3 regions of the Neobacillus sp. genome follow, and region 2 is predicted to be linked to each of the others. Evidence: riboswitches for the same ligand, from Rfam matches in the RefSeq annotation. Region 2 holds a riboswitch; each other region holds the start of a gene.
What was found. A riboswitch is a leader RNA that binds a small molecule or an ion and turns the genes downstream of it on or off. The one in region 2 is predicted to bind S-adenosylmethionine.
Positions count from the first base shown of each region.

Region 1: it holds a riboswitch for S-adenosylmethionine, as region 2 does, so the genes downstream of both, mtnK (S-methyl-5-thioribose kinase) here and metK (methionine adenosyltransferase) in region 2, are expected to answer to the same signal.
Region 3: it holds a riboswitch for S-adenosylmethionine, as region 2 does, so the genes downstream of both, RTR43_RS00635 (methionine ABC transporter ATP-binding protein) here and metK (methionine adenosyltransferase) in region 2, are expected to answer to the same signal.

Region 1 covers NZ_DALZYO010000021.1:52,993-63,160, reverse strand. The annotation lists gene RTR43_RS14195 (B12-binding domain-containing radical SAM protein) at 1-412, opposite strand, end outside; gene RTR43_RS14190 (2-oxoacid:acceptor oxidoreductase family protein) at 937-1,950, shown strand; gene RTR43_RS14185 (thiamine pyrophosphate-dependent enzyme) at 1,950-4,244, shown strand; gene RTR43_RS14180 (ATP-binding protein) at 4,402-5,526, shown strand; gene RTR43_RS14175 (DUF2087 domain-containing protein) at 5,838-6,422, shown strand; gene mtnK (S-methyl-5-thioribose kinase) at 6,458-7,645, opposite strand; SAM riboswitch class I at 7,746-7,904, opposite strand; gene RTR43_RS14165 (carbon-nitrogen family hydrolase) at 8,067-8,852, opposite strand; gene RTR43_RS14160 (pyridoxal phosphate-dependent aminotransferase) at 8,971-10,149, shown strand.
Region 2 covers NZ_DALZYO010000005.1:38,939-49,106, reverse strand. The annotation lists gene asnB (asparagine synthase (glutamine-hydrolyzing)) at 1-1,168, opposite strand, end outside; gene metK (methionine adenosyltransferase) at 1,616-2,815, opposite strand; SAM riboswitch class I at 3,016-3,154, opposite strand; gene pckA (phosphoenolpyruvate carboxykinase (ATP)) at 3,440-5,026, shown strand; gene RTR43_RS04140 (hypothetical protein) at 5,091-6,062, opposite strand; gene RTR43_RS04135 (RNA polymerase sigma factor) at 6,043-6,567, opposite strand; gene RTR43_RS04130 (DUF2584 domain-containing protein) at 6,693-6,935, opposite strand; gene RTR43_RS04125 (alpha/beta hydrolase family protein) at 6,976-7,764, opposite strand; gene RTR43_RS04120 (ABC transporter substrate-binding protein) at 7,885-8,901, shown strand; gene RTR43_RS04115 (ABC transporter ATP-binding protein) at 8,923-9,699, shown strand; gene RTR43_RS04110 (ABC transporter permease) at 9,692-10,168, shown strand, end outside.
Region 3 covers NZ_DALZYO010000001.1:119,581-129,748, forward strand. The annotation lists gene RTR43_RS00590 (3-hydroxyacyl-CoA dehydrogenase/enoyl-CoA hydratase family protein) at 1-413, shown strand, start outside; gene RTR43_RS00595 (acetyl-CoA C-acetyltransferase) at 530-1,705, shown strand; gene RTR43_RS00600 (acyl-CoA dehydrogenase family protein) at 1,778-3,562, shown strand; gene RTR43_RS00605 (arsenate reductase family protein) at 3,761-4,117, shown strand; gene gcvH (glycine cleavage system protein GcvH) at 4,203-4,586, shown strand; gene RTR43_RS00615 (toprim domain-containing protein) at 4,823-5,179, shown strand; gene RTR43_RS00620 (thioredoxin family protein) at 5,187-5,495, shown strand; gene RTR43_RS00625 (SCP2 sterol-binding domain-containing protein) at 5,708-6,064, shown strand; SAM riboswitch class I at 6,145-6,247, shown strand; gene RTR43_RS00630 (O-acetylhomoserine aminocarboxypropyltransferase/cysteine synthase family protein) at 6,313-7,629, shown strand; SAM riboswitch class I at 7,762-7,870, shown strand; gene RTR43_RS00635 (methionine ABC transporter ATP-binding protein) at 8,034-9,059, shown strand; gene RTR43_RS00640 (methionine ABC transporter permease) at 9,052-9,717, shown strand; gene RTR43_RS00645 (MetQ/NlpA family ABC transporter substrate-binding protein) at 9,734-10,168, shown strand, end outside.

The sequences.
Region 1 (10,168 bases), on a different contig from region 2:
TTCCAGGGACATGATCATAATTGTTCGTTGTTTGAATTTCAGTAAGTAATTGTTTAAACGTTTGTTCACCCTCACCGATGACAATAAAATCAATATCGGGCTGTTTTTCCATCCATTCAGCTGTATCATAGGTTACTTCAGGTCCTCCTAAGACAATCAGAATGGATGGGTCGATTTTCTTTATCATATTGACGACTTTAAGGGTTTCTTCGATATTCCAGATATAGCAACTAAATCCAATCACCGTTGGTTTAGCTTGATAAAGATCGGAAACGATGTTCATGACTGGATCCTTAATGGTGTACTCTTTCATTTGTATGTTATATTCCGGAGCGGCGTAAGCCTTTAAATAGCGAATTGCAAGGTTTGTATGGATATATTTGGCGTTCAAGGTAGAACAGATAACATTCATTAGAAAACTCCTTTATGCAAATAAACAATTTTTATCCCCCATTAATGGGCAGTAAAACCCCCACTGATGGAGGTTCACTTTATTCTAGCTTATTTTTGACGAAAAATATATCCCTCCAACATCTTCTAAGACTCCTGCCATCTTGGTAGGAGCCTTAGAAGATGTTGGAGATAAACTTTCCAAAGGACCAGGGCCTTTAAAAGCCTGGACGGCTACCTATTTTGTAATAAACGATCTCTAATTCAATAAAAGCAAATGCCTGCCACTATTATATGCGGCAGGTTTTTCTTTTTTAAAATCTGTTATATCACAGTTTGGTAACTGTTGTATAATTGGATTAATGCTATAAATCCTTATAAATTAGCGTTTTTTCTTATCGGAAAGATTGTGTTACAAAATTTTTTCAGCGTTGTTTAACATTTGTCACAGCTTAAAAAGAATTAATGCCCTACAATTAATTTGGAAAGTTAATTTTTTATGTTTATTTTTTGTGAATTTTTTGAACGAAAATGGGGAGGGGCAATATGTCTATTTTACCGAAAAAAAATGAGCTAGGATTCTTTGAAATCCGATTAGAATCAATCGGTGGTCTTGGAGCTAACCTAGCAGGAAAAATGCTGGCGGAAGCTGGTGTGTTTAGCCTTGGGTTGAACGGTTCCAACTTTTCATCATATGGATCTGAAAAGAAAGGATCTCCAGTAAAAAGCTTTATTCGTTTTTGTGAGGCAGATGTTCAAATCCGTGACCATAGCCCGATCGAACAGCCACATGTTGTTGGAGTATTCCATGAAGCGCTTTACAAAACCGTAAATGTTGTAAGCGGTTTAGACGCCGATGGTATTGTATTGGTTAATAGCGCAAGAGATTTTGATGATGTTAAAAAGGACTTACTGCTCGAATGTGGCACATTAGCAATTGTCGATGCCTTAACCATTGCGGTTGAGGAAAAAACAAAAGTAAATACTGCCATGCTAGGGGCATTATATCGCATCTGTGATTTCTTAGATCCAGATTCAATGAGAGATGTCATCCGAAAAACATTTGAAAAAAAATATCCACATCTTGTTGAACCAAATATTCGTACATTTGACCGCGGATATAATGAAGTTCAATTTAAAACATATGAAGTACCAGTAGGGGCTGTAGGTAAGGCCTTCACACGCCCGCTTCCACAGCTTGGTTATATGACACAGGAAATCGGTGGGGTCATTGTTTCTCCCGCCAATAGTATTTTAAAAGATTTAAGTGGTTCGCGCCAAGGATTCCTTCCTGAGTTCAAACAGGATAAATGCATTAATTGTGCAGCCTGCGATAACGTTTGTCCAGATTACTGCTTTGTTTGGGAAGATGGGGAAGACAAACGTGGAAGAAAGCAAATGTTCCTTAAAGGAATTGATTATCAATATTGTAAAGGCTGCTTAAAATGCGTTGAAGCCTGTCCAACGGATGCTCTAGGCGATCTTCGTGAAATGATTGGGTACGCCGATGAAAATCGTGTAAAACAAAACTTTCCTTATGTTGCAGGAGGTATTCTCTAATGGCCATTTTAGAAGATAAATTAACATCCCAAGGCATCGCCGAACAAGTTTCTACCTTTGAATCTGGAAATGAAATGGCAGCGATGGCAGCGGCTCAAATCAACTATCATATCATGGGATATTTTCCAATCACACCATCAACAGAGGTAGCACAATATTTAGATCTAATGAAAACACGCGGTGAGCATGATATTAAACTGATTCCAGCAGATGGTGAACACGGTTCAGCCGGAATTTGTTACGGTGCGGCAGCAACCGGGGCGCGCGTAGTTAATGCAACCAGTGCAAATGGTCTATTATATATGATTGAACAGCTACCTGTTCAATCGGGTACTCGTTTTCCAATGGTTTTGAACCTCGTAACCCGTGCAGTTAGTGGTCCGCTTGATATTCGCGGCGATCACTCAGACCTTTATTATGCTTTAAACACAGGATGGGTTATTTTAACAGCAAGAACGCCACAAGCCGTTTATGATATGAATATCATGGCTTTAAAGATTGCGGAACACTCAAAAGTTCGTTTGCCAGTTATTGTTGCTTATGATGGATTCTGGACTTCCCATCAGAAGCGTAAAGTAGAATACTTCAAAGACCGTAAAATAGTTCAACAATTTGTAGGTGAATGCCCAACTGATTACAATTTCGCTAGAGATCCTAAGAAACCTGTTACCATCGGTGCACATATGAATGGCGAGGATATCATAAATAACCATTTCCAACAATCTGAAGCCATCTACAATGCTGGGGAAGTATTTAAAGAGATTTCAAGTGAATATGCGAAGGTTTCTGGAAGGGAATATCCTGTTCTAGATTTATATAATATGGAAGATGCTGATGTTGCGTTATTCCTATTAAACTCTGCCGCAGAATCGGCAAAAGATGTTGTTGATCAATTACGCGCAAAAGGAGTGAAGGCAGGGGTTATTAGTCCGAATATCATCCGACCATTCCCTGCGAAAGAAATCCGCGAAGCACTTAAGAATGTAAAAGCATTATTAATTGGCGAACGTGCAGATTCATATGGAGCTCATGGTCCTAACTTAACACATGAAGTGAAATCTGCACTTCAAGAGGACCGAAACAACCAAACAATCGTCCTAAGCCGTGTATTTGGGCTTGGCGGTAAAGATTTCTATGCAAGTGAAGCACATGATTTCTTTAATATGGCGATTGATGCGATGGAAAAAGGCTATGCTGAAAAGCCATTTGATTATTATGGTCATATTCCAGGGAATCCAGAAAATATCCTTAAGCCCGTTATTACACCTCAGCATGGGGATGTCTATAAATCTGGTTTAATTGAGGTGAACATGGATGAAGAGACCAATAAATTAAAGGTAAAAATTCCTCCGCTACGTGCACTAACATCAAAACCAAAACGAATTGCATCTGGTCACGGAGCATGTCCTGGATGCGGGATTTTTGCTGGTCTTGAATTGTTCTTTAAAGGTATTGAAGGAGATATCGTTACACTATTCCAAACAGGCTGTGCGTACGTTACAACTACTGCTTATCCACACAGTTCTCACAAGCAAACGATGATGCATAATCTATTCCAAAATGGTGCAGCTACTTTATCAGGTACATTGGAAGCATTCATGGAATTAAAACGCCGTGGCGAAATTGAAGTGTCTGATGATGCCACATTTGTGATGATTACTGGTGACGGTGGAATGGACATTGGAATGGGTTCTGCCATTGGAACAGCACTGCGAGGACATAAGTTAATTATGCTTGAATATGATAACGAAGGTTACATGAATACAGGGTCACAATTGTCTTATTCAACACCATTGGGTCATATGACAAGCACATCGGGAGTAGGGAAAAAACAACGAGGAAAAGCATTCCATCATAAAGATACAGCTCAAATTATGGCTGCAACAAATATTCCTTATGTGTTTACTGGTACCGAAGCATTCCCACAAGATTTGGTTAAAAAAGGTGCAAAAGCACAATGGTATGCGCAGAATGTAGGGACCGTTTATGGGAAAATCCTGATTACATGTCCATTAAACTGGAAATCAGATGATCGCTATGGTACAAAAATTGTCGAAGAAGCGGTAAATTCTTGTTTCTTCCCTCTTTATGAAATAGAACAAGGGGTTACCACGATTACCTACAATCCAGAGGAAAAGAATAAACGTGTTCCACTTTCTGATTGGTTAAAATATATGGGTAAAACAAAACATCTTCTACAAGTGGAAAACAGACCAATTTTGGAAGAATTTGAAGCTGAAGTCGAATTAAGATGGTCGCGCCTAAAGGCAAAGCATGAAAATCCTATGTTATAAATAAAAAAAACGCAAAACGCCTAGTTTTGCGTTTTTTTTTCGATTATTAGCTATTAATAAAATATGATGGTCATATTAAAAGGATTTTTCTCATAATATGTAGAATAAAAGATTTATCATTAAACCATGTGTTAAGAAGTTCGCGGGGTGGCTATAAGTGGAGAAGCAGTTTAATCAGGAAAATGCTTTATCTCATGAAAATAAGGAGATGCAGATGAAGGAAACTGATTTGCAAAAAAGCGAACAAAAATATAGACGAATTTTTGAAGATTCCATTGACGGACTTATATTATGGGATAATCAGCACCGTATCACTGATATTAATTATGCTGGTGAAAAAATGATTGGTATTTCAAAGGAAAAATTAGCTGGTCATCGGATATACAATCTAGATATCTTTCAGGATGTAAAGAAACAGGAAATAGTAAATCATATTGATCAGGTCTTTAATAATGGCAAATGTACCTCCACATTCATTATTGACTATGAAGATGGAAGAAAGAAATACTTTGAATACTCTTCAAAACTTAACATTGTCGAAGGGTTGAATTTTACTGTATTTAAGGATGTAACGGAAAAGGTAGCGATGCAAGAGCAACTGCGGAAGTCAGATACTTTGACGGTGATAGGTGAGCTTGCTGCTGGAATAGCTCATGAAATACGAAATCCCATGACAGCATTGAAGGGATTCATCCAATTACTTGAGGACAGTATTACAAAAGATCATTCGATGTATTATCAGGTTATTACTACAGAACTTCAGCGAATTGATTCAATTATTAATGAGTTTTTGATTTTGGCTAAACCACAGGCCATTAGGTTTCAAGAGAAGGATATTAATCAAATCATGAAGGAAACGGTTGACCTGCTTACTGCCCAAGCAGTTCTATATAATGTTCAATTTGTAACAGAATATGATGAACAGCTTCCGGCTATTTTTTGTGAACCAAATCAATTAAAAAAAGTCTTTATAAATTTAATTAAAAATGCTATCGAGGTTATGCCTGGAGGAGGCAAGATAACAATTGCAGTAAAGAATGCTGTTAATAAGTGTATTATTATCACGATTGAAGATGAAGGAACAGGAATACCTGAAGAAATGATAAAGAGGCTTGGTGAACCGTTTTATACCACAAAAGATCGAGGAACTGGCCTTGGCTTAATGGTAAGCTATCGAATCATTGATGAGCATAAAGGGACCATCAAGGTAAAAAGTGAAGAAGGAAAAGGAACCATTTTTCAAATAACCCTCCCATTTGACGGTTACAACAGTATTAATTGAAAACACTTCTAAAAAAGGGAGTGTTTTTTTTGCTGTATAGGAAATTATAAAATAATTTAGTGTTGATAACTTGAAATAGTTATCTGAATCCAGCTCCAGCGCCCAGCGGCTAGTGGACTTCGCTCTTTTCCCTACGATAAGTCAACATCGAATCGCTATGCTCTCCGTGTTTCCTTTATCTCAGTCAAAGCGCTCCAGTCCATACGCCGCTAAACGGGCGCTTGCGCCTTTTGTTCCTGTTGACAAAATATTTGTTGTTTGATATATATCTAATTAGATAAACATAAAAACGGAAGGATATGAAGGTTTTGATACAGCTTAATCGCTTAGTAGCATTTCATAAAACAATGGGTGACCCCACAAGGGTAAGAATTGTTATCCTTTTAGCAAAAGGCCCGCTGCACGGACAGGCGATTGCCGGCAAACTTGGCCTGAGCGCACCTACAATTACTCATCACCTTAAAAAATTGCGGGATGTCCATGTGGTTTATGAAAGAAGGGATAAGAATACTATTTACTTTTATTTAAATGAATCGATGATTAAACAACAGGCGCAGGAGCTCACAAAGTTACTGGAGACAAGGGGAGAGGAGCTTGATGAAATGATGGAAATAAGTTTAGAGAGACAAAAGGTTATTCAGAATTTCTTCACAAAGGAAGGAAAATTAAAAAATATTCCAGCTCAACGGAAGAAGAAATTAATGGTGTTTGAACATATGGTTCGAGGGCTTAACATAGGTCAAAAGTATAGTGAAAAAGAAATAAACGAGTATATTAAGCAATTCTATGATGATTATGCGACAATACGCAGGGAATTCATTATTAATCATTACATGTACCGCGAAAATGGGATATATGAACTAAACCCGGAGGAAATGTGGGCGAAACCAGAGTAAAAAAGCAACCCGATTTTGTTCGGATTGCTTTTTTTCTAGTTTATTTTTTCTTTTACTATTTCGATAAATTCTCCAAGTTCCTTAATATTTTTTCTCTGCTTGATAAGGATGCCCCCAAGCTCCAGAGATTTACGCTTCGCAGCTAATCTAGTTTGCTCGTCTTTAATTCCGTCTAAATCAGCAACATGTGCGAGCCCAATTGTTCTCCTGATTAACTCACAGCCGGCAAAACCAAGGGCATCCGCAAAAAATTTAGATAAATTATAGGAAAGGAATGAAGCCGATTGTGCTAAAACCTCTTTATTTTCTGTCTCCCAAAGGATTGTAAATGTATTCTTAAAGACATCCCAAACCGTTTCAATATGCTCGACAAAAAGATCTCGCTTCTTATTGTTCACAATTACTTGGAAAAGAAGATTTGCAAATACTTGGCCAATATCAAATCCAGCAGGCCCATAGAAAGCAAATTCAGGGTCAATGACTTTTGTTTCTGAATTATTCGCAAAAATACTTCCGGTATGTAGGTCACCATGAAGGAGAACTTCTGCATCAGTTAAAAAGGTTTTTTTCAATACATTCACGTGAAATTTTAGTTCTTCATCACGCCAAAGATCTACAACAATAGGACGTAAACCTTCTTCAAATTCGTTTGTTTCTGCATCGTAATAGGGATCAGTAAGAATTAAATCCTCTGTGATTTTGCAGAGCTCAGGATTGATAAATTGTTGAACCTGTTCTTTTTTTCTACCAGGGCCCAATCCATAATCAGATGTGTAAAATAATGTTTTAGCAAGATACTCACCAACATGTGTAGAAATAAGCGGGTAGGTTTCACCGTTAATGAAGCCCGTCCTTGCAATCAAAAGATGGGAAAGATCTTCCATGACAGTAACAGCCAGCACATCATCTGTATAGTAAACTTCTGGTACAAAATCTGGGGCAATTCGACCAAAAGTTTTCAATGCATCTGCTTCAATTTTTGCCCTATTTAGTGTTAATGGCCAGCTTTCCCCCACGACTTTAGCATAGGGAAGAGCTTGTTTAATGATTATGCTTTTTCCTGCTTGTGTGTCAATAACATGAAAAACTAGATTGAGATTCCCATCACCAATTTCCTTACAGGATAGTTCTGCATCTTCGGAAAAAATACTAAGATTTAACGCTAACTCAATAGCAGTTGTTTCGGTTAGCGGGTGGTAAGTTGATTGATTTAGTATACTCATAAATTCTCCTCCTATATTGGGAGGCTTGGTGAGTGCGTGACAGCACTAAAAAAGCCTCTTTCTTATCTGAAAGAGGCTAGAAGACGGATGTTCTTCGCACCTCTTATCTCTCAGAAAGACAATCCTTCTGTTGGAATTAGCACCGTGCCATTTAGGGGACCCTCCCCCGGCGCGAAAGAAGCGCCCCATTTCACAATGGAATTTCGGTCGGTTGCTGGGCTTCAAAGGGCCAAATCCCTCAGCCAGCTCGTGATAAGAGTAAATAAAATATTCAATTTTTTCAATCTGAAAAAACTATAACAGGATGAAGCGAAAGATGTCAATAATTTTAAAAAGATACTAAAGTTTAAAAATTTTTCTTTAATAACTTTCGAGCTCCAGCAAAAAGAGGCTAGTGTACTTCGCGCATCTGCTTTTCGTATTATTTATAGTACTCTGGTTTCCTATCTTCGAAAACCGGAATCTGCTTTCGGATTTCTCTTACTTGATCTAATTCGATTTCAGCCGTAATGATTTCCTGATCTGCTCCAGCCTCAGAAATTACCTCTCCCCAAGGATCAATAATAATAGAGTGTCCGGCAAATAGGTTATTTGGGTCGTCACCGGAACGATTACATCCGATCACAAAGCATTGATTTTCAATCGCTCTTGCTATCAGGAGAGTGCGCCAATGAGCAAGACGGAGTGCTGGCCATTCGGCAACGACAAATAATGCTTCAGCCCCTTCGGAAGTATGGCTGCGAATCCATTCAGGAAACCGAATATCATAACAAATTATGCCCGCAAACTTACGGTCTTCAAGTTCAAATAACCCTTTTTCGTTACCGGCCTTAAAGAAGAGATGCTCGTCCATAAGTTTAAACAAATGTAGTTTATTATACTGATGAACGAGCTGACCATTTTTGGTGATGACGAGAAGGGTATTTTTTACTCCATTTTCACCTTGGTTTGCGACAGAACCGCCGACCAAATGAACCTGGTACTTTTTCGCTACTTTTTGCAGATAATCGATTGTTTGTTTAGCATCGATATCTGCAATTTCTGCAAGTCGGTTCAAATCATAGCCCGTTGTCCATAGTTCTGGAAGGACAATAATATCTGGATTATCAGTAACTGCTTTTTCAAAAAGCTCGTTGGCAATTTCAAAGTTTTTCTGTGGATTTCCAAAGGCGATATCCATTTGTAGACAAGAAATCTTTAGTTTCAAGAATCTTCACCTCTTTTGAAATTTCGAAATTTTCCCTTTACAAGGTATTATAAAAGTTATAACATTTGTGACTAGAAATTCAACAAAAATTTGAAAAATAATTAAGCAGGTGTGAACAATGATGCAATTTCCACAATCGGAACTTTTAAATAGTCTGCCAAAACAATTTTTTGCTGGTCTTGTTAAAAAAGTGGGTGAATATAGTGCCCAGGGCCATGATGTAATTAACTTAGGACAAGGCAATCCAGATCAGCCAACACCACCACATATTGTGGCAAAGCTTCAGGAAGCAGCCGCTAATCCGCGAAACCATAAATATTCGCCATTTCAAGGACATGGTTACTTAATACAAGCTGCTGCAGATTTTTATCAAAGGGAATATGGCGTTACCATTGATCCGGATAAAGAGGTGGCCATATTATTTGGCGGTAAAGCGGGTCTAGTCGAAATTCCACAGTGTTTTTTAAATCCAGGTGATACCATCCTGGTTCCCGACCCAGGTTACCCTGATTATTGGTCTGGGGTCGCATTAGCGAAGGCGAAAATGGCTACCATGCCATTAAGAGAGGAAAATAGATTCTTACCGGATTATCAAGAACTAAAAACAGATACTTTATCCAAAGCAAAATTAATGTTCCTCAATTATCCAAATAATCCAACCGGTGCAACAGCTACTGCAGAGTTTTTCGAAGAAACCGTCAAGCTTGCTCGGGAACATGAAATTTGTGTCGTTCATGATTTCGCATATGGGGCCATTGGATTTGATGGTAATAAACCATTAAGCTTTTTACAGTCTGAAGGTGCAAAAGAGGTAGGAATCGAAATATATACTCTGTCCAAAACCTTTAATATGGCGGGCTGGAGAGTTGGTTTTGCAATAGGTAATGAGAGTATCATTTCAGCAATTGAACTTTTACAAGACCATTTATACGTCAGTTTATTTGGAGCGGTACAGGAGGCAGCGGCAGAAGCATTAACGGGATCGCAGGATTGTGTGAAGGAATTAAACGATCTGTATGAACGTAGACGAAATGTTTTGATTGAGGGTCTTCATTCGCTAGGATGGAATGTCAGCTCACCAAAAGGATCATTTTTTGCCTGGTTAAAGATACCAGAGGAGTTTTCATCCGAGCAGTTTGCCACTATTCTTCTGGAACAAGCACATATCATGGTTGCACCGGGAATAGGCTTTGGCAAATTTGGCGAAGGATATGTCCGAGTAGGGCTATTATCATCCGAGGAGCAATTAAAGGAAGCCGTCAGAAGAATAAGTGATTTAGAAATTTTTGAAAAATAGGTTGACATTTTAACCTTTT
Region 2 (10,168 bases):
CTCTCGGGATTTTATTGAACACCTCTAAATCTTGGGGCTCACGGTAAATATTGTATCCACCAAATAATTCATCAGCACCTTCACCAGATAGAACCACAGTTACATGTTTTCGGGCTTCACGCGCGACAAAGTAAAGTGGGACACAGGCCGGATCTGCCAGCGGATCATCCATATGCCACATGATTTTCGGAATTTCATCCATATACTCCTGTGGTGAAATCACATAACTGATGTTTTCTACACCCAGCTTTTCTGCCGTCTCTTTCGCCACATCAATTTCACTGAAGCCATTATGTTCAAAGCCCACAGAGAAGGTTTTAATGGCAGGATGATATTCTTTAGCAATGGATGCAATGATGGAAGAATCGATTCCACCAGATAAGAACGAACCAACTGGTACGTCACTGCGCATATGCATTTTGACAGAGTCGAATAGTACATCTTTAATTTCTTTGATAAAATCGGATTCTGATTTTTGGACTGGCTTAAATTGTGCCTTCCAATATCGTTTGATTTCCAGAGGTGAGCCAATTTTTTTCGTGAAATAATGGCCTGGCTCTAATTTTTTTATTCCCTCAGACAAAGTGTTTGGTTCAGGAACAAATTGATAAGTTAAATAGTGCTGAAGCGAATCATAGTCTAAAACATCATTTTCGAGGGCAAGCAAGATACTTTTCTTCTCAGATGCAAACAAAGTTCTTTCTCCATCCTGCATATAGAAGAAAGGCTTGATTCCGAAAGGATCGCGCGCACCATAAAGGGTTTGCTCCTGCTTATCCCAAATAATAAAAGCAAACATCCCACGCAATTTTTCCACCGCTTTTTCCTTCAAGTGGCTATAAAGTGCGATGATAACTTCAGTATCAGAACTTGTCGAAAACGTTAAGCCTTCCTTTAACAGTTCATCACGCAATTCAACATAGTTATAGACTTCACCGTTAAAAATAATCCAATATCGCTCATTTTCATACGTAAGCGGCTGGTGTCCGCTTTCAATGTCGATAATACTTAAACGACGGAAACCAAATTGAATATGGTCATCATAAAAGAAACCATCATCATCAGGTCCGCGGTGGGTAATGATATCGTTCATATTTTTAAATTGTTGTCTTTGTTCATTACTATAGTTTTGTGTTTTGTCGTGTACACAACCGATAAAACCACACATTATGTACCTCACCTACTCCATTTCAAAATAAAACATTCTCAAAAAACATCTCTCTAATACTACCACTATTTTTGCAAAAATGGCACTGTGAACATTTAGAAATTTGGTGTACCTTCATTTTTCACTTCTATTGACCTACTTAAACATTTTATTCATTGGTACCAATATACTGAACAAGAAAATAGATAAAGTAAACTCCCCGATTTGCAAGCCGTTAGGCGACGACAGAGGCGTAGTTGCCCTTATGCCTGAAAGGAAAGTAATACTTTCCTTTCCTTTCGGCCGAAAAATAGAAAAGAGAGTTACATATGAAATGCAACTCCCCTTCCCATTTGTCTAGCTCCAGCGCCTAGGGGCTCAAGGAGACTAATCTCTGGCTTCGCTTTGCTTGCCAGTCGATAATTCGCCCTATCTCACCCCTGGTCAAGGCGCTTCCGCTTTTCTTGTTTATAGATTTGCTTGCTGGCGTAAAGTATCAGCTTTATCTGTAAGCTCCCATGGAAGCTCTACATCTGTACGGCCAAAGTGACCGTAAGCTGCTGTTTGTTGGTAAATTGGACGGCGTAGGTCCAGCATGTTAATGATTCCGGCAGGGCGCAGGTCAAAGTTTTTACTTACTAAGTCAACTAAAACCTCTTCACTTACCTTTCCAGTTCCAAACGTATCAACAGAGATGGAAACCGGTCTTGCTACACCAATTGCATAAGCAAGTTGAACTTCAACTTTTTCAGCAAGGCCTGCAGCAACGATGTTTTTAGCTACATAACGAGCCGCATAGGCTGCAGAACGGTCAACCTTTGTAGGATCCTTACCAGAGAAGGCACCACCGCCATGACGAGCATATCCGCCATACGTATCAACAATGATCTTACGACCGGTTAAGCCTGCATCCCCTTGTGGTCCGCCGATAACGAAACGGCCTGTTGGGTTAATGAAATATTTCGTGTTTTCATCGATTAGTTCTTGAGGAACAACTGGATTGATAACATATTCTTTCAGGTTACGTTGAATTTGCTCTAACGTTACCTCCGGATTATGTTGAGTTGAGATAACAATTGTATCAATGCGGACGGGCTTGTCATTTTCATCATACTCAACCGTAACTTGAGTTTTTCCGTCTGGACGAAGGTATTCAAGAACCTTATCCTTACGCACCTCTGTTAATCGGCGAGCAAGCTTGTGTGCTAGTGAAATCGGAAGAGGCATAAGCTCTTTTGTTTCATTACAAGCAAAACCAAACATTAAACCTTGGTCTCCTGCCCCAATTGCTTCGATTTCTTCATCAGACATTAAGCCTTCACGTGCTTCAAGCGCTTGGTCAACACCCATGGCAATGTCAGGACTCTGTTCACCAATCGAGGTTAAAACAGCACAAGTCTCGGAGTCAAAGCCGTATTTAGCACGATCGTAACCGATCCCTTTAATTGTTTCACGAACAATCTTCGGAATATCCACGTAAGTAGAGGTTGTGATTTCGCCAGCAACTAGAACTAATCCGGTCGTTACTGAGGTTTCAGCAGCTACACGAGCATTAGCATCCTTCGCTAAAATAGCATCTAAAATGGAATCAGAAATTTGGTCACATATCTTGTCAGGATGACCTTCCGTTACTGATTCAGAAGTGAACAAACGACGTTTTGTTGACATCTGAAATCCTCCTATAATATGAGATAATCGAGGTTTTATGAAGGTTACAGGAATACTTCTTGAACCTCGTGATTGATACGGTACTCATTCCCTTAGTATGAAATAAACAAAGGATTTTTATTAGAAACTCTTTTCATAAAAGGACTTATACAAAACAAAAAACCTTACCACTATGAGGAAAGGTTGTTCCGGGCCTTTCACTCTTATCGTTCAAGACATGAGCCTTGCGTCAGATTAGCACCTTCGCACTTGAAAAGGAACTGTTATGCAGTCATCCTTTTCGTTTAGCAGGTTGCTGGGTTTCATTGGGCCTGTCCCTCCACCAGCTCGGGATAAGAGAGTATCCGTTCAAATCAGAATATTACTCTACAATGGCGAACATTGTCAATGAGTTTTTTAAAGAAATATCTAGCAACTTCGTAAATGAACTGTTCTAGAGATTGCCTTCATTTTTTCATTTATATTCAAAAATCAACTATTTGTCATTACCGTTTTAAATTTTTTCGAATAATGTATAAAACACTACTCAATTCCATTGAATAGTATAGACTATTAGAATTAATGTGTTATACTATTTACTAATATTAATAATATAAAAACCCTAATAAAGGAAGGTTTCTTTAAATGAATTCTGTTCATATTCCAAATGAATTAAGCCACTTGTTAAACGAAAGCAATAGCCATGTCCAATTATCTGTACCTCAAATAGTTGAAAAAATCTTAAGTCGTAACGAAGGAACCTTAACCTCAACTGGAGCAGTTCGTGTCTCAACCGGTAAATATACAGGACGATCACCAAAAGATAAATTTATTGTAATGGAAGAGTCCACGAAGGATAAAATTGCTTGGGGTTCATTAAATCAACCTATTTCTGAGGAAGTATTTACTAATTTGTATCATAAAGTTCTAGATCATTTAAAACAACTTAATGAAATTTTTGTGTTTAAAGGCTTTGCCGGTGCTGATAAAAAATCCCGTTTGCCCATCCAAGTTATCAATGAATTGGCTTGGCATAATTTATTTGCCCAGCAATTATTTATTCGCCCAACTGCAGACGAACTGCTAGACCATGACCATGGATTCACTGTTATTTCTGCCCCCCATTTCAAGGCAGATCCAGCTATTGATGGAACAAACTCAGAAACTTTTATTATTATCTCTTTTGAACGCAGAATCGTTTTAATCGGAGGAACCGAGTACGCAGGTGAAATGAAAAAATCGATTTTTTCTGTGATGAATTATTTGTTGCCTGAAAACAATATTTTTTCGATGCACTGTTCAGCAAATGTAGGGGTAGAAGGTGATGTCGCTCTCTTCTTCGGGTTATCCGGCACAGGAAAAACAACCTTATCCGCTGATCCGAATCGTCGTTTAATTGGTGATGATGAACATGGCTGGTCTTCTAATGGTGTTTTTAATATTGAGGGCGGCTGTTATGCCAAATGCATCAATCTTTCCCGCGAAAAAGAACCGCAAATTTTTGATGCCATTCGTTTTGGTACAGTCCTTGAAAATGTGGTCATGAATCAAAAATCGAGAATTCCTGATTATGATGATGGAACGTTGACAGAAAACACAAGGGCAGCCTACCCAATTCAAGCGATTGATAATATTGTGCAGCCTAGTATTGCCGGTCATCCCAACACAATTGTCTTCTTAACAGCTGACGCGTTCGGAGTATTGCCACCAATTGCAAAATTAACGAAGGAACAAGCGATGTATCACTTCTTAAGTGGCTATACCTCAAAGCTTGCCGGAACTGAGCGTGGTGTAACATCTCCAGAGGCAACCTTCTCCACCTGCTTTGGTGCGCCATTCCTGCCGTTACCTGCGACCCGTTACGCAGAAATGCTTGGTGAAAAAATTCTTGAGCACAATGTAAATGTCTTTCTTGTGAATACCGGCTGGACTGGTGGAGAATATGGTGTCGGCAACCGGATGAAGCTTATGTTCACAAGAGCAATGGTTCAGGCAGCTCTTGAAGGTGAACTAAACCTTGTTGAAACGGTCAAAGACGAAATCTTTGGCTTAAATATTCCGCTTCATATTGCCGGTGTTCCTGACGAAGTTCTTCAGCCGAATAAAACATGGGCAGACCCAGAGGGCTATGAAAAGAAAGCAAAGGAACTGGCAGCAAAGTTCCGGGAGAATTTTAAGAAATTCACCAATGTTGCCGCTGAAATTGAAGAAAAAGGCGGACCGATTGCTTAAAATATTTGAACCATGTTATCAACTCAAAAAGCGATTCCATTCAAGAATCGCTTTCTTTAGTTTTTTAATCTGAAGGCTTTCCAACTCTAACAAAATTCGAATCCCCCATTACGCCAAAACTATATTTACCACTCTTTTCAATTCGGAAATCTCCTTTGTACATAGAAGTCTTTCTTCCATCTTCAGAAGTGGAATCTGTTTGATGTCTAAAAGTAAACTTGGAGATGTCAGTTGGCTCATCTTCATTAATGATCTCTAATTCGATTTCTTCAGGCAGGTTTTCCCCCACAACCTCAATGTAAGCATCCTGATAAGACTTGGCATACAAATCTTCTTGGGAAATCAATAATGTTGCATTACCGCCGAGTAAGACATAATGGTCCTTTACATTAATAGTAAATTTACCAATTTTCTTCTGCTTACCCGAAGTATTGCCGACAATGAATTCTAGGTTCCATTTTCCTCGTTTGTCAAAGAAGATACGCAAATCAACCGAAGCATGAGCGTCTGAACCATACAATCCACCAGATAATTGTCCGCCTCCAATGGTAGTTGATATTCCTGTTTCCACGTGTGTTGCTTCAACATTTAGATATTGATACGATTTAAGATCCTTTCCCCATAAAAAAACCTGTGTAATTCGCGATGAGCGGGGATTATCCCATACTACCCATTCCTTCGGCGCCAAGAGGCTAACCTTGTTCGGAATACCAAAATTACTATCTGCATAATGTGGGGTGCCATCTTTATCTACCAAGGCAAAATAATTGCCTTCCTGAGCCTGTTTAATAACAGTCCCAGTTCTTTGGTTCTTATCCTCCATTTTATTTGTTAAATAAAGGATTGGAGCAATAAGAATCAAGATAAACACCGCTGCTAAAGCGGCGATTCTTTGCAAGGGAAAATGCCTCTTTGGCTTTCGTACTCCGGCATCACTAATCGTTTTTAACATTTCTGTTCTTTGGATCGTTGTTAGTTCATGCTTTGGAAAATCCGCTAACACTTCAAGCAGTCCTTTATCCGATAAATGACTCAAAATACTCTCCCTCCTTTAACTGCTCATTTAGTTTTTTCACGGCCCTAAAAAAGGTGACATTCACTTTATTTTCCGACCAGCCGAGTACCTGACCTGCCTCCCGTGATGACATTTCAGCAATGCCTTTTAGTAAGACTACATCACGATAACTGGGCTTCAACCCATTAATCGCTTCATACAAATGGGCATATTCCATTTTTTTGACTATTTTTCCTCCTGTATCTTGTTCATGAAGCTGTGGAGATTCATAATCAAGAATCTGTTTAAGCCGATTCCAAACGGATTTTTTACGATAATAATCAATCGCTGTATTTCTGGCTATCGAAATAAGCCATGTTTTCGGACTTGAATCGTTCTTAAAGCGACTAAAGGCACGAAATGCCCGCAAAAAGGTTTCTTGAACCAAATCTTCTACATCCGAAGAACCGGTATAATAAACAAGATAATTAGTAACATCCTTCTCATATTGGATAAACCATTTCTCTATTTGATGGTCCCTTTCCAACCAAATACCCCCTTTCCCAATCCCTTTTTACTTTTGACTTTAAAAATAAGACGGCTTTGTCGATCCTTTCTTACACTTTTTTTACACTTTTCTGCAAAAGAAAAAGCAGGTTCAACAGCCCCTGCTTAATTCGTTGAATTCAATGAAATTAGTTGATATGTTATCGTCGTTCTGTTATTTTGCCATTCCACTTTTTTAATTAAAGCCGTTCCGCTTGAGTCTCCATCCATTGTTTTTCTGACATCAATTGGAATCTCAATTGGATATAGCCGGAGCCCTTCTTTTTCTAAAACAAATAGGTTTTCTTCGACTCTCTTCTCTCTTCCTTTTGTCACAATCATCGTATTTAACTCAAGGGGCATACCCATAAAAATCCGCTCCTCTGTTTGTATTAACTATATATTACCATTATTTGCATTGGTTTTTCATCCAATTTGATAAATCTCGAACAACTTTTCTATTTATTACAGGTGGGAAATAGTGTGTAAACTCATCAAAATACCAACATTCGACTTGTTTGTCTAATGACCTAAGTCTTCTTTCTAGTCGGTAGGCATGCTCTACGGAAACATTATCGTCCATAACTCCATGAATAATCAAAACTGGAGCAGCTAGTTTTTCTAACTCATAAAGAGGTGTCCTCACTTGATACCGCTCTGGATACTTCTCCGGAGTGCCGCCAATGACCCTCTTCATCATTCTTCGTAAATCTTTTCTCTCCATATAAGTTAAGGTCATATCACTAACCCCGCCCCACGTCACAACAGATGCCGCATCCGGAAAGTGAATCCCTGTCAGCAGCGCCATCACTCCGCCGCGTGAAAAACCAAAGATATGGATATCTCGAACTCTTGGCAATGACTTTAACAGCAAAAAGGCTGAAAACGCATCTTCCCTATCATCCCCTGCAAAATCCTCATTGCCCTCCCCGCCTTGATTTCCACGATAATAGGGAGCAAAAACAATAAACCCCTCGGCCGCAAACTGAGCAATCCTTGAAGGTCTAACTTTTCCAACATTTTTGATCCCGCCTCTTAAATAAAGAAATCCATCACAAACGCCCTTGTTTTTTGGTTCAGCAAGCATTCCTTTTACTCTCAACCCATTTGAGAGGTAGGTAATTACATTCAATTCTACCTTTGGATTAGGGGAGGGAAAGCGATTAAACGCAACAATTTTTCCATTATAGTCATTCATTTTTATCTATCCTTATTAAAAATTTTGGAACTAGGCATTCACACATTTTATTCGCCTTCATACGATATCTTAGGTAAAAACAGCCCAGAATATAATTGATTTAAGGAGGTCCATCATTTTATGAATAAATGGGTAAAACTCAGTTTCTCCTCACTTCTCATAGCTTTTTTTATGTTAACCTTAGCTGCTTGCAATACAAATGATGATACCAAAACAAAGAAACTGGAAAAAGTCCGGATTGCAGAAGTAACTCGCTCGATTTTCTATGCCCCGCAATATGTCGCCTTAGCAAAAGGATTTTTCAAGGCCGAAGGTTTAGACATTACGCTAACGACAACTCCTGGGGGCGACAAAACGATGACGGCCCTAATCTCAGGGGGAGCCGATGTTGCCCTTGTAGGTTCTGAAACATCGATTTATGTATACGCACAAGGGGCTAATGATCCAGTCATCAATTTTGCACAATTAACGCAAACTGACGGCACATTCCTTGTTTCCAGAGAAAAAATTGACCATTTTTCTTGGGATTTATTAAAGGGAACCACCTTCCTCGGCCAACGTAAAGGCGGCATGCCGCAGATGGTCGGTGAATTTGTGCTAAAGAAGCATGGAATTGATCCACACAAAGATTTAACGTTAATCCAAAATATCGACTTCGCGAACATTGCTAATGCCTTTGCCTCTGGTTCAGGTGAATTCGTTCAATTATTTGAGCCAACTGCTAGCATTATTGAAAAAGAAGGAAAAGGCCATATTGTTGCATCATTTGGTAAAGAATCCGGCCATGTGCCCTATACAACCTTTATGGCAAAAGAAAGCTATATGAAAAAAAATAAAGCGACGATTGAAAAATTCACAAAAGCCATTTACAAAGCCCAGCAATGGGTGAAAACACATAGCGCCGAGGAAATTGCCAAGGCAGTGGAACCGTATTTTCCGGATACAGATCGCGGAATTATGAAAACCGTTGACGAGCGCTATAAGAATCAAGGCTCGTTCGCAACAGATCCTATCCTGGACGAAGAAGAATGGAATAATCTTCAGAACATCATGAGAGAAGCTGGCGAGCTTCCAAAAGAAGTCGATCATAAAACGCTAGTCAATACAGCGATTGCCGAAAAGATTATCAAGAAATAATAGGAAAGGGAGGCCGTTCATATGAGCTTTTTACATGTTCAAGGAATTCATCACACCTATTTTTCTAAAGCCTCTGCTACCACGGCCCTTTCCGATATTTCCCTTACGGTTGAGGAAGGAGAATTTGTCTCCATCCTCGGCCCAAGTGGATGTGGAAAGACAACCCTGCTCTCCATCATATCCAGTCTGATAAAACCGTCTGAAGGAACTGTCTTGTTAGAGAATAAACCTATTTCAACTTCCAAAAATGAAATTGGCTATATGCTACAGCAGGATTATTTGTTTCCATGGAAAACGATCGAAGAGAATATTTTTCTAGGTCTTAAGTTATCAAAGCAGATAAATGATAAAACCAAATCAAATGCCCTCGGGTTATTAAAACAGATTGGTTTAACAGGAGTAGAAAAACAGCTGCCAAAGCAATTATCAGGAGGAATGAGGCAGCGGGTTGCCCTCGTTAGGACGCTCGCAACCGAACCAAAACTGCTGATGCTGGATGAACCTTTTTCCTCTCTCGATTATCAAACAAAGCTAAAGCTTGAGGATTTAGTGTCGCAAATATTAGCTGAATTTGGCAAAACGGCGATTCTCGTTACCCATGATATCGGGGAAGCCATCGCCATGAGTGATCGAGTCTTTTTATTCTCGTCGCATCCTGGAAGGCTCCATAAAACATTTCATATGCCAGCGGAGTTACGCCGATTAACCCCTTTTGAAACGAGAAATCATGAACTTTTCCCAAGTATCTTTCAAATGATTTGGAAGGAGTTGGAGTCCCTTGAGCAAGGAAATGAATAAGGTGGATCTCCTTCATAAAAACTACCTTCAATCCCTAAAAGTTGAAAAAAGATGGGTCCGGTTATATCAGGCTATCATTTTCCTGCTCTTTTTTTCGAGCTGGGAGGTTTCGAGTCAAAAACAGTGGATTGACCCGCTCATTTTCAGTTCCCCTACAAAAATATGGAACTTATTTTTAAACAAACTCCAGGATGGCTCGTTAATAACGAATATAGGTGTAACTTTAACGGAAACTGTTCTTGGCTTTATTTTGGGTACCTTACTTGGCACAATATTAGCGGCCATTCTGTGGTGGTCACCAATGATTTCAAAAATTCTAGATCCCTACCTTGTCATCTTAAACGCGATGCCCAAAGTGGCTTTGGGGCCGATTTTGATTGTCGCTTTAAGTCCCGGATATCCCTCCATTATTGCAATGGGAGCGATTATCTCGATCATCATTACGACCATTGTTGTTTATACCTCATTT
Region 3 (10,168 bases), on a different contig from region 2:
CATCTGCTGAAGAGGCACGCGAGAATAATTTCATAGACAATGCCGATGGAATCAGTATCAATGGCGACCATCTACTCTATGATGCCAAACAAGCTGTGCTTGCCTTACATGAAACAGGCTATAAGCCAAGAGTACGCAAAAAGGTTCCAGTGGTTGGTGAAACTGGATATGCGACATTACTGCTTGGTGCTGAAGCAATGCGTCTATCTGGATATATCTCTGAGCATGATTTAAAAATTGCCAAGAAAATTGCTAATGTTATTTCCGGCGGCAAAGTGCCATTTGGAACTGAAGTAGATGAGCAATATTTATTAGATTTAGAAAGAGAAGCCTTTCTAAGTCTGATCGGAGAACCAAAAACACAGCAGCGGATGCAGCATATGCTTGTAAAAGGCAAACCGCTAAGAAACTAAATAAATAGATTGGTAGGGGCTATTAAGTCCTTGGGATTGTAATAGATTTTAATAGAAAAGCGGAAGCGTCCCTGGGCGCTAGAGCCAGACAATTTGAAAGAAAGTGAGGGAACGAAATGAGAGAAGCGGTAATCGTAGCCGGTGCAAGAACCCCGGTTGGTAAGGCAAAGAAAGGAACGCTTGCCCATGTTCGTCCTGATGATTTGGGAGCATTGGTGGTAAAAGAAACATTAAAGCGTGCCGGAAATTATGAAGGAAATATTGATGATTTAATCATTGGTTGTGCGATGCCGGAAGCAGAACAAGGAAATAATATGGCCCGTAATATTGGAGCATTGGCAGGACTCCCTTACACCGTCCCTGCCATTACAGTGAACCGTTTCTGTTCCTCTGGATTACAGGCAATTGCGTATGCGGCACAATCGATCATGCTGGGCCACACAGATACAGCTATCGCTGGTGGTGCCGAATCGATGAGTATGATTCCGATGATGGGGCATGTCGTTCGTCCAAATATTAAACTAGCTGAAACAGCACCGCAATATTATATGGGAATGGGCCATACAGCTGAACAAGTAGCGATGAAATATGGCATTTCACGTGAGGATCAAGACTCTTTTGCAGTAAGAAGTCATCAGCGTGCCGCTAAGGCGATTAAAGAAGGCAAATTTGTTGATGAAATTGTTCCAGTTGATGTGACAATCCGTTCGATTGGAAATGACAATAAACTTGTTGAAAAAACGATTCAATTTTCGCAGGATGAAGGCGTTCGACCTGATACAAACCTGCAAACATTAGCGAAGCTCCGCCCGGCTTTCTCGGTGTCAGGCACCGTAACGGCTGGCAATGCTTCACAAACAAGTGATGGGGCGGCCGCTTTGATGGTGATGGACCGCGAAAAGGCAGAATCACTCGGTCTTAAGCCCTTAGCAAAATTCAGATCGTTTGCTGTTGGCGGTGTACCACCGGAAATTATGGGTGTCGGCCCAGTTGTCGCGATTCCAAAAGCCGTAAAGCTTGCTGGTCTTGAACTATCAGATATTAACCTATTCGAATTGAATGAAGCATTTGCTTCTCAATCGCTTCAAGTTATTCGCGAACTTGGACTAAATGAAGAAATTGTCAACGTAAATGGTGGTGCAATTGCCCTTGGTCACCCGCTTGGCTGTACCGGTGCAAAGTTAACATTGAGCCTTATACATGAATTGCAGCGCAGAAATGAGCAATTTGGTGTTGTAACGATGTGTATCGGCGGTGGAATGGGTGCTGCAGGCGTATTTGAATTACTTTAATTAATATCAATATCCAGGTGGCAGAATTTTAACCCCCTTAAGCAAGTAAAAAAAGATTAGGAGGAAATTTCCATGACAAACGAAACAAAAAAGTTCATTAAAGGCGGAAGCTTTTTAATCGAAGATATTTCTTATCAAGATATGTTAACACCTGAAGATTTTACCGAAGAGCATTTAATGATTGCCAAGACAGCTGAAGACTTCGTTGAAAAAGAAGTTCTTCCACAGCTCGAACATATAGAAAACCACGAATTTGGTCGTACCGTAAAGCTTCTTAAAAAAGCGGGTGAGCTTGGACTTTTAGCAGCTGATGTACCTGAAGAATTCGAAGGTTTAGCCTTAGATAAAATCACTTCCTCGCTGCTTACTGAAAAAATGTCAAAGGCTGGCGGTTTCTCGCTTTCTCACGGTGCTCATGTTGGTATCGGTTCCCTGCCAATTGTTTTATTCGGTAATGATGAGCAAAAGAAAAAGTATTTGCCTGCACTGGCCTCAGGTGAAATGCTTGCTGCATATGCATTAACAGAGCCTGGCTCAGGTTCCGATGCCCTTGGCGCGAGAACGACAGCAAAATTAAATGCAGAAGGTACACATTATATCCTAAACGGTGAAAAGCAATGGATCACGAATGCCGGTTTTGCTGATGTATTTGTTGTATATGCAAAGGTAGATGGCGAGCACTTTACAGCCTTCATCGTGGAAAGAGAGTTCCCAGGTGTATCAACTGGTGCTGAAGAAAAGAAAATGGGGATTAAGAGTTCTTCCACACGCACGCTCATTTTAGAGGATGTTCCTGTTCCAGTAGGTAACCTATTAGGTGAATTTGGTCGCGGGCACGTAATTGCTTTCAACATCTTAAACATTGGGCGTTATAAATTAGCAGTCGGCGCTGTCGGCGGTTCCAAGGCCGCTTTTGAAATGACCGTTAAATATGCAAATGGACGTCAACAATTTAAGACACCAATTTCTCAATTCAATTTAACAAAAGAAAAATTTGGAACGGTGGCTTCAAAAATTTATGCGGCAGAAAGCTCCGTATATCGTACGGTTGGTTTGTATGAAGAGAACCAAGGTAAGCTTTCGGCTGAAGAACAAAAAGACATTAAATTAGTAGCTAATTCCATTGCTGAATACGCCATCGAGTGTTCCGTCAATAAATTCTTCGCCAGTGAAGTATTAGATTACGTGGTCGACGAAGGCGTCCAAATTCACGGCGGCTACGGATTTATGCAGGAATATCCAATTGAAAGAGCCTACCGCGACTCTCGTATTAATCGGATCTTTGAAGGGACGAACGAAATCAACCGTCTCTTGGTTCCAGGTACCTTCTTGAAAAAAGCGTTCAAAGGCGAGCTTCCATTGTTCCAAAAAGCAATGGCGCTTCAAGAGGAATTAATGATGTTAATGCCAGAAGAGCCTGGTGATGAGCCGTTAGCACAAGAAAAACATCTTCTGAAAAATGCGAAAAAAATTGGTTTATTAGCGGCTGGATTAGCAGCACAAAAATATGGCAAAGCACTTGAAAAAGAGCAAGAGGTCCTTGCTAACATAGCAGATATCGCCTCTAATGTATACGCAATGGAATCCGTTGTATTACGTACAGAAAAGGCGATGGTAAAAGAAGGCTTAGAAAAGAGCAAACAAAAGCTTCTTTACACGCAAATCTTCTGTCAGGAAGCCTTCAATAAACTTGAACAGGATGCAAAAGAAACATTAGTCGCGGTTGAACAAGGGGATACCCTCCGGATGATGTTGTCTTCACTTCGCAAATTTACGCGCCACACACCAATCAATGTGATTGCAAAAAAACGCGAAGCAGCGGATGTAATAATCGAAGCCGAACGTTATATCGTTTAATGAAATAGAAGTCCCTTCTTTATGGAGGGGACTTCTATTATTTTTGTAAAATAATTATCGTATGGATGCAGGATTTTTACGAAATTAGTCGAATTTATTTTGTGAAAGCGTATTATTTTTTGCGCTAGAAAAAAATTATGGTAATATTCAAGTGATACAATTAACGTTATTGATTTAATGGTAGGGGCGGTGAAACGGATGTCTCTGACATTTTACTGGTATCCGAAATGTGGAACATGTCGAAATGCGAAGAAATGGCTGGATGCTCATCATCTTTCCTATGAGGAAGTACATATTGTTGATAATCCCCCATTGCGTGCTGAATTGCTGGGGTTCTATCAAAAAAGCAGTCTGGATTTGAAGAAGTTTTTTAATACAAGTGGTTTAAAATACCGCGAATTAGGGATAAAGGATAAAATGAAGTCTGCTTCTGAGGATGAACTGCTTGATTTACTTGCATCTGACGGCATGTTAATCAAAAGGCCGATTTTAACTGATGGAGAACAGGTCACAGTGGGCTTTAAAGCGGAAGAGTACGAGAAAATCTGGCTGTGAGTCGGATTTTTAACTCATTTACTAGCGGAAATCGAATTATTTCGATGATAGATTTTAGAAAAAAACAATGGAGGGATTTTAGCTAATGAGTACACCAAAAGAATTACGTTATTCTGAAGAACATGAATGGGTAAAGGTTGAAGGAGAAAGAGTGCGCGTCGGTATCACTGATTTTGCACAGCACGAATTAGGCGATATCGTTTTCGTTGAGCTTCCAGAAGTGGGCGATGAAATATCTGCTGATGAACCATTTGGCAGTGTGGAATCTGTTAAAACAGTTTCTGAGCTTTATGCACCAGTCAGTGGCAAGGTTGTAGAAGTGAACGAGGATTTAGGCGACAGCCCTGAATTTGTTAACGAATCACCATATGAAAAGGCTTGGATGATTGTGGTTGAACTTTCCGATAGCAGTGAGTTAGACAAGCTAATGACTGCAGAACAATATGAAGAAATGACTAAGGAAGACTAATAATCATAGGAAAGCACCTGAAGAAGGTGCTTTTTCTCTTATATTTCCACTATTTCTTCTGCTAAAATTGGGAAATCTATAATAAAATGTAAAGAAGGTCACGAGTGTACATCAATGAGCAAATACCTATTTTTAACATAACAATAATGATATAGTTAACATACTAAGAAGAATGCACACGTAATCAATATTTTAGAATATGTTAACATAAACAACTTCTATTACAGGTGATGGATATGAATGATTCGTATGTTGACAAAGTTCTTATTGTTGAAGGAAAGTCAGATAAAAATAAGGTAAAAATAGTAGTGAAGGAACCAGTAGAAATCATTTGTACAAATGGAACCATCAGTATGACAAAATTAGATGAATGGATTGACTTCCTCGAAGACAAGGATATCTATATTCTTGTTGATGCAGATAAAGCGGGCGAGAAGCTTCGCAAGCAATTTAAGAGAGAATTTCCACAAGCTGAACATATATATATTGATCGAATGTATCGAGAGGTTGCTACCGCTCCCTTGCACCACTTGGCGACCGTTCTATTGGGAGCTAATATTGATGTGCATACAGAGTATTTAGAAATGGGATAGTTGTCTTATGAATGAATGGAATCAACGTGAATTTTCTGCCTTCCTTGATAAGAAAGGAACTGGACTGATTTATTTTTATACCCCATTATGCGGTACTTGTCAGCTAGCTTCGAAAATGCTTTTAGTGATTGCTGAGCTGGTAGTCGTGGAAATGGGTAAAATGAACTTAAATTTCCATCCGGAGCTTGCAAAAGATTTGGCGATTGAAAGTGTACCATGCCTACTGTTTGTGCAAGATGGCAGTGTGAAAGAAACGCTTTACGCTTTTCATTCAGTGCCGTTCTTGCTGGAAAAAATAAAAGAATATTTGAATTAAACAGGTGCTTTATGGCATCTGTTTTTTTTGTCGATAGGAAAGTATAACTTTCTATCAGGCATAAGCCTCTGTTCATAGAAATCCGACATAGTTCTGAGGAAAGCTTGGAAAAACTCTACCAAAGCGAATTAATTGTCGAGCAATAATGAAAGGATTCTACTCCCCGCTGCTGAATATAATTAGGTAAATGAAAGTTGACCGGAGTGGTGGATATGATTGAAACCGTTAAAACCTTTCTCGAAAATATCAAAGAGCAGGGGCACGTTCAGCAATTATTATTCCAAGGAGACTTACGAGTGACACTAAATTGTCAGCAGCAAGCCGTTCATTTAGTGATAAAAAATGGCGGGATTTTTATCCTCCAGGGGTCAGAGGAATCGCAGACGAAATATGAAATCAGTGGAAATTTAACCGCAATGGAACAGCTGCTAGCAGGGAAGGAAAGGTTAAGGGTTCTTGAGAAGAATGGACAGTTAAAGGTGTCGGCGCCGTTACGGGTCAAGTTATTGCTCGAATCGATTTTCTTTTTAACAAAGACAGAGAAACCTGAGCTTGCAAAAATAATTTAATCAAAGGTATTGACTCGGAATTAATCTTCCTGTAATGTATTATTTAAATATTCTATCAATAAAAACAATTAAATAAAGCATTCTTATCTAGAGTGGCGGAGGGACTGGCCCTTTGAAGCCCGGCAACCGGTTAATAACACGGTGCTAAATCCAGCAGAGTAATTTTACTCTGGGAGATAAGGAGAGAGACCCCCTCTTCTTATGAAGCGGGGGTTTTGTTTATTACATTGTTAAAAGGAGCGAGAGGAATGGGAGAAAATCAAAAGAAGTATCGTTTTGAAACATTGAGTGTTCATGGTGGGTTGTCTCCAGATCCGGTGACAGGTGCTCGTGCTGTTCCTATTTATCAAAACAATGCCTATCAATTTAAAAACACTGAGCATGCGGCTAACTTATTTGGATTAAAAGAACCTGGTTATATATACACTCGGATACACAATCCAACCACCACTGTTTTTGAAGAAAGAGTTGCTCTATTGGAAGGCGGCGTCGGAGCACTCGCGGTTGCAAGCGGCATGGCTGCGATTACGCTAGCGATATTAAACCTTGCCGAAGCAGGCGATGAAATTGTTTCCGCCGCGAATCTCTATGGTGGAACGTATAATTTGCTTGCTATTACTCTTCCAAAGTATGGAATTAAAGTGAAATTTGTCGATGCGGACAATCCTGAGAATTTCCGCACGGCGATCACAGAAAAGACAAAAGCGGTCTTTGCTGAAACAATCGGTAATCCCAGCTTACGCGTTCTTGATATAGAAAAAGTAGCGAATATTGCCCATGAGGCCGGGGTTCCGTTAATTATTGACAATACCTTTGCTACACCATATCTTTGCAGACCAATTGAGCACGGGGCAGACATTGTCATTCACTCGGCGACAAAATGGCTCTTAGGTAATGGCACAACAACAGGCGGGGTCATTGTCGATGGCGGGAAATTTGATTGGAATTCACCGAAGTTCCCTGGCTTCACGACTCCAGATGCAAGCTACCATGATCTTGTTTATGCCGAGGCTCTAGGTGCAGTCGCATATATTATCAAAGCACGTGTTCAGTTACTACGTGACTTAGGGCCAGCTTTAAGTCCACAAAATTCGTTCCAGTTTGTACTTGGACTTGAAACCCTTCATGTTCGAATGAAGGAGCATGTGGCCAATACAGGAAAGGTTGTGGAATATTTAGTAAATCATCCTGCCGTTGAGTGGGTTTCCTATCCAGGGCATTCATCCCATCCTGATTATGAATTATCCAAAAAGTATTTACCGAAAGGCGCAGGCTCGATGGTTATTTTTGGTATTAAGGGTGGGAAAGAAGCAGGTGCTAAACTGATTGATTCGATTACACTATGGGCTCACGTGGCTAACGTTGGGGATGCAAAAAGTTTAATCATTCACCCGGCAAGTACAACCCATCAGCAATTAGATGCGGAAGGTCTCAAATCGGCAGGAGTATCTGAGGATTTAATTCGCCTGTCCATCGGCATTGAGAATGTCGAAGATTTAATTGAAGATCTCGAATCAGCCATTGAGGCAGCAACCGGTTTGGCTTCATTGAAAGCAAATGCCTAAAATTACCTAATTTAATTTTTCCCAAAATGAAGAAGTTTACGTTGACACCACTTTTTATCCGTGATACGATAATTTTCATAATATAATTACTTAAACATTTTAACGTGTTAATTGAATATAGAATGCTGTTAACTCTTATCAAGAGAGGTGGAGGGATGTGCCCGATGAAGCCCGGCAACCGTCAATATTTATATTGAAATGGTGCCAATTCACACAAAGCGATTGCTTTGGGAGATGGGAGAAAGGATTATTTTCATGATGCCTTTCTGCCTGTGCAGAGAGGCTTTTTATTTTTTAAAAATAGAATCTTTTCGATAAAACAGTCAAAGTCTATATTTACAAGATATGTACCAACAGAATCTTTCAGAATTTTAGGTAAATCGGATAAGAAGCAGGTGATTTAGGTGATTTCAATAAAGAATGTCCGCAAAATTTTTCCTTCCAAACAGGGTGAGTTAAAAGCTGTTGATGATGTGAACCTTGAAGTACAAGCAGGAGAAATTTTCGGAGTAATTGGTTACAGTGGTGCTGGAAAAAGCACCTTGATTCGCATGTTGAATGGACTGGAGCTGCCAACGGAGGGAAGTGTCACCGTGGCTGGACGGGTTATTTCGAAGATTAAGGGAGCTGAGCTTCGGAAGGCACGTCAAGAAATCAGCATGATATTCCAGCATTTTAACTTGCTGTGGTCAAGGACAGTTAGCGAAAATATTGCGTTCCCCTTAGAGATTGCTGGTGTAAACGGAACGCAAAGAAAGAACAGGGTCGCTGAGCTCATTAAACTAGTTGGTCTTGAAGGCAGAGAAAATGCCTATCCATCCCAGCTAAGCGGCGGGCAAAAACAGCGGGTTGGGATTGCTAGGGCACTAGCTAATAATCCAAAAGTATTGCTTTGTGATGAAGCGACCTCAGCACTCGATCCGCAAACGACAGATTCCATTTTGGAATTGTTAGTTGATATCAATAAGCGACTCGGGTTAACGATTGTCTTGATCACACATGAAATGCATGTTATTCGTAAAATCTGCCACCGGGTGGCAGTGATGGAAAGTGGTCGAGTAGTTGAGCTTGGTTCCGTGTTAGATGTATTTAAAAATCCACAGGAGCCAATTACAAAAAGGTTTGTCCAACAGGTAACAGAACCGGAAGAAACGAAAGAAACAATCAAACATTTACTCGAACTTTATCCGTCTGGCCAAGTGGTTCAGCTCTCTTTCATTGGAGAAGCAGCAGAACAGCCATTAATCACAAACATCATCAAGGATTTCAATGTTGTTGTAAATATTCTTCAAGGGAAAATATCACACACGCAAAACGGATCTTACGGAACATTATTTATCCATTTGGATGGGCAATCTAGCGAAATACAGAAAGCCATCGATTATATTCACTCACAGCAAGTAGGCGTGGAGGTGATCAGTAATGGCTAACTTTATGGAAATGGTCAATTGGGAACAATTATTAGAAGCAACACGTGAAACTATTTATATGACTTCCATTTCCGTGTTTGCAACCTTTATTTTAGGATTATTCCTTGGTCTACTTTTGTTTTTAACAGATAAAGGTAATATCTGGGCTAATCGGCCTGTTAATGTTATTATTGCAGGCTTTGTGAATATTTTCAGATCCATCCCTTTTATTATATTAATCGTTTTATTAATTCCTTTTACAAAATTATTGCTTGGGACAATGCTCGGTGCAAATGCGGCGCTACCAGCCCTAATTATTGGAGCAGCTCCTTTTTATGCACGAATGGTAGAAATAGCCCTTAGGGAAATCGATAAAGGTGTTATTGAGGCATCGCAATCGATGGGTGCAACACATTTTCATATCATTTTTAAAGTATTAATACCGGAATCTTTGCCGGCATTAATTTCAGGGGTTACCGTCACCGCCATTTCTCTAGTCAGCTTTACAGCAATGGCCGGAGTCATTGGGGCTGGCGGGCTTGGACATTTTGCCTACCTTGAAGGTTTTCAACGCAATCGACCTATTGTCACCTTAGTTGCAACGATTGCGATTTTAATTTTAGTTTTTATCATCCAATTTGTTGGAGATTATTTTACAAAGAAAACAGATAAACGATAACAGGAGGGGTTAATTAATGAAAAAGGTATTTAGTTTGATTGTAATTGCGCTATTAGCATTTGCTCTAACAGCGTGCGGCGGTGCTAAAAACGATACGGCAGGAAAAGATGGTAACAAGAAATTAGTTGTTGGTGCATCTTCTGTACCGCATGCGGAAGTGCTAGAGGCGGCAAAACCTTTATTAAAGAAAAAAGGCATTGATCTAGAAGTAAAAGTTTTTCAAGATTATATCCTACCAAACGTAGCGTTAAGGGATAAAGAACTCGATGCAAATTATTTTCAAACACCAGGGTATTTAGAACTGCAAATGAAAGAAAATAAGGATTTTGATTTTGTGAGTGTTGGTGAAATTCATAAGGAACCAATCGGAATTTATTCTAAAAAATATAAAAGTTTAAAAGACCTTCCAAAAGGTGCAAAAATTATTATGAGTGATTCACTAAGTGACCAT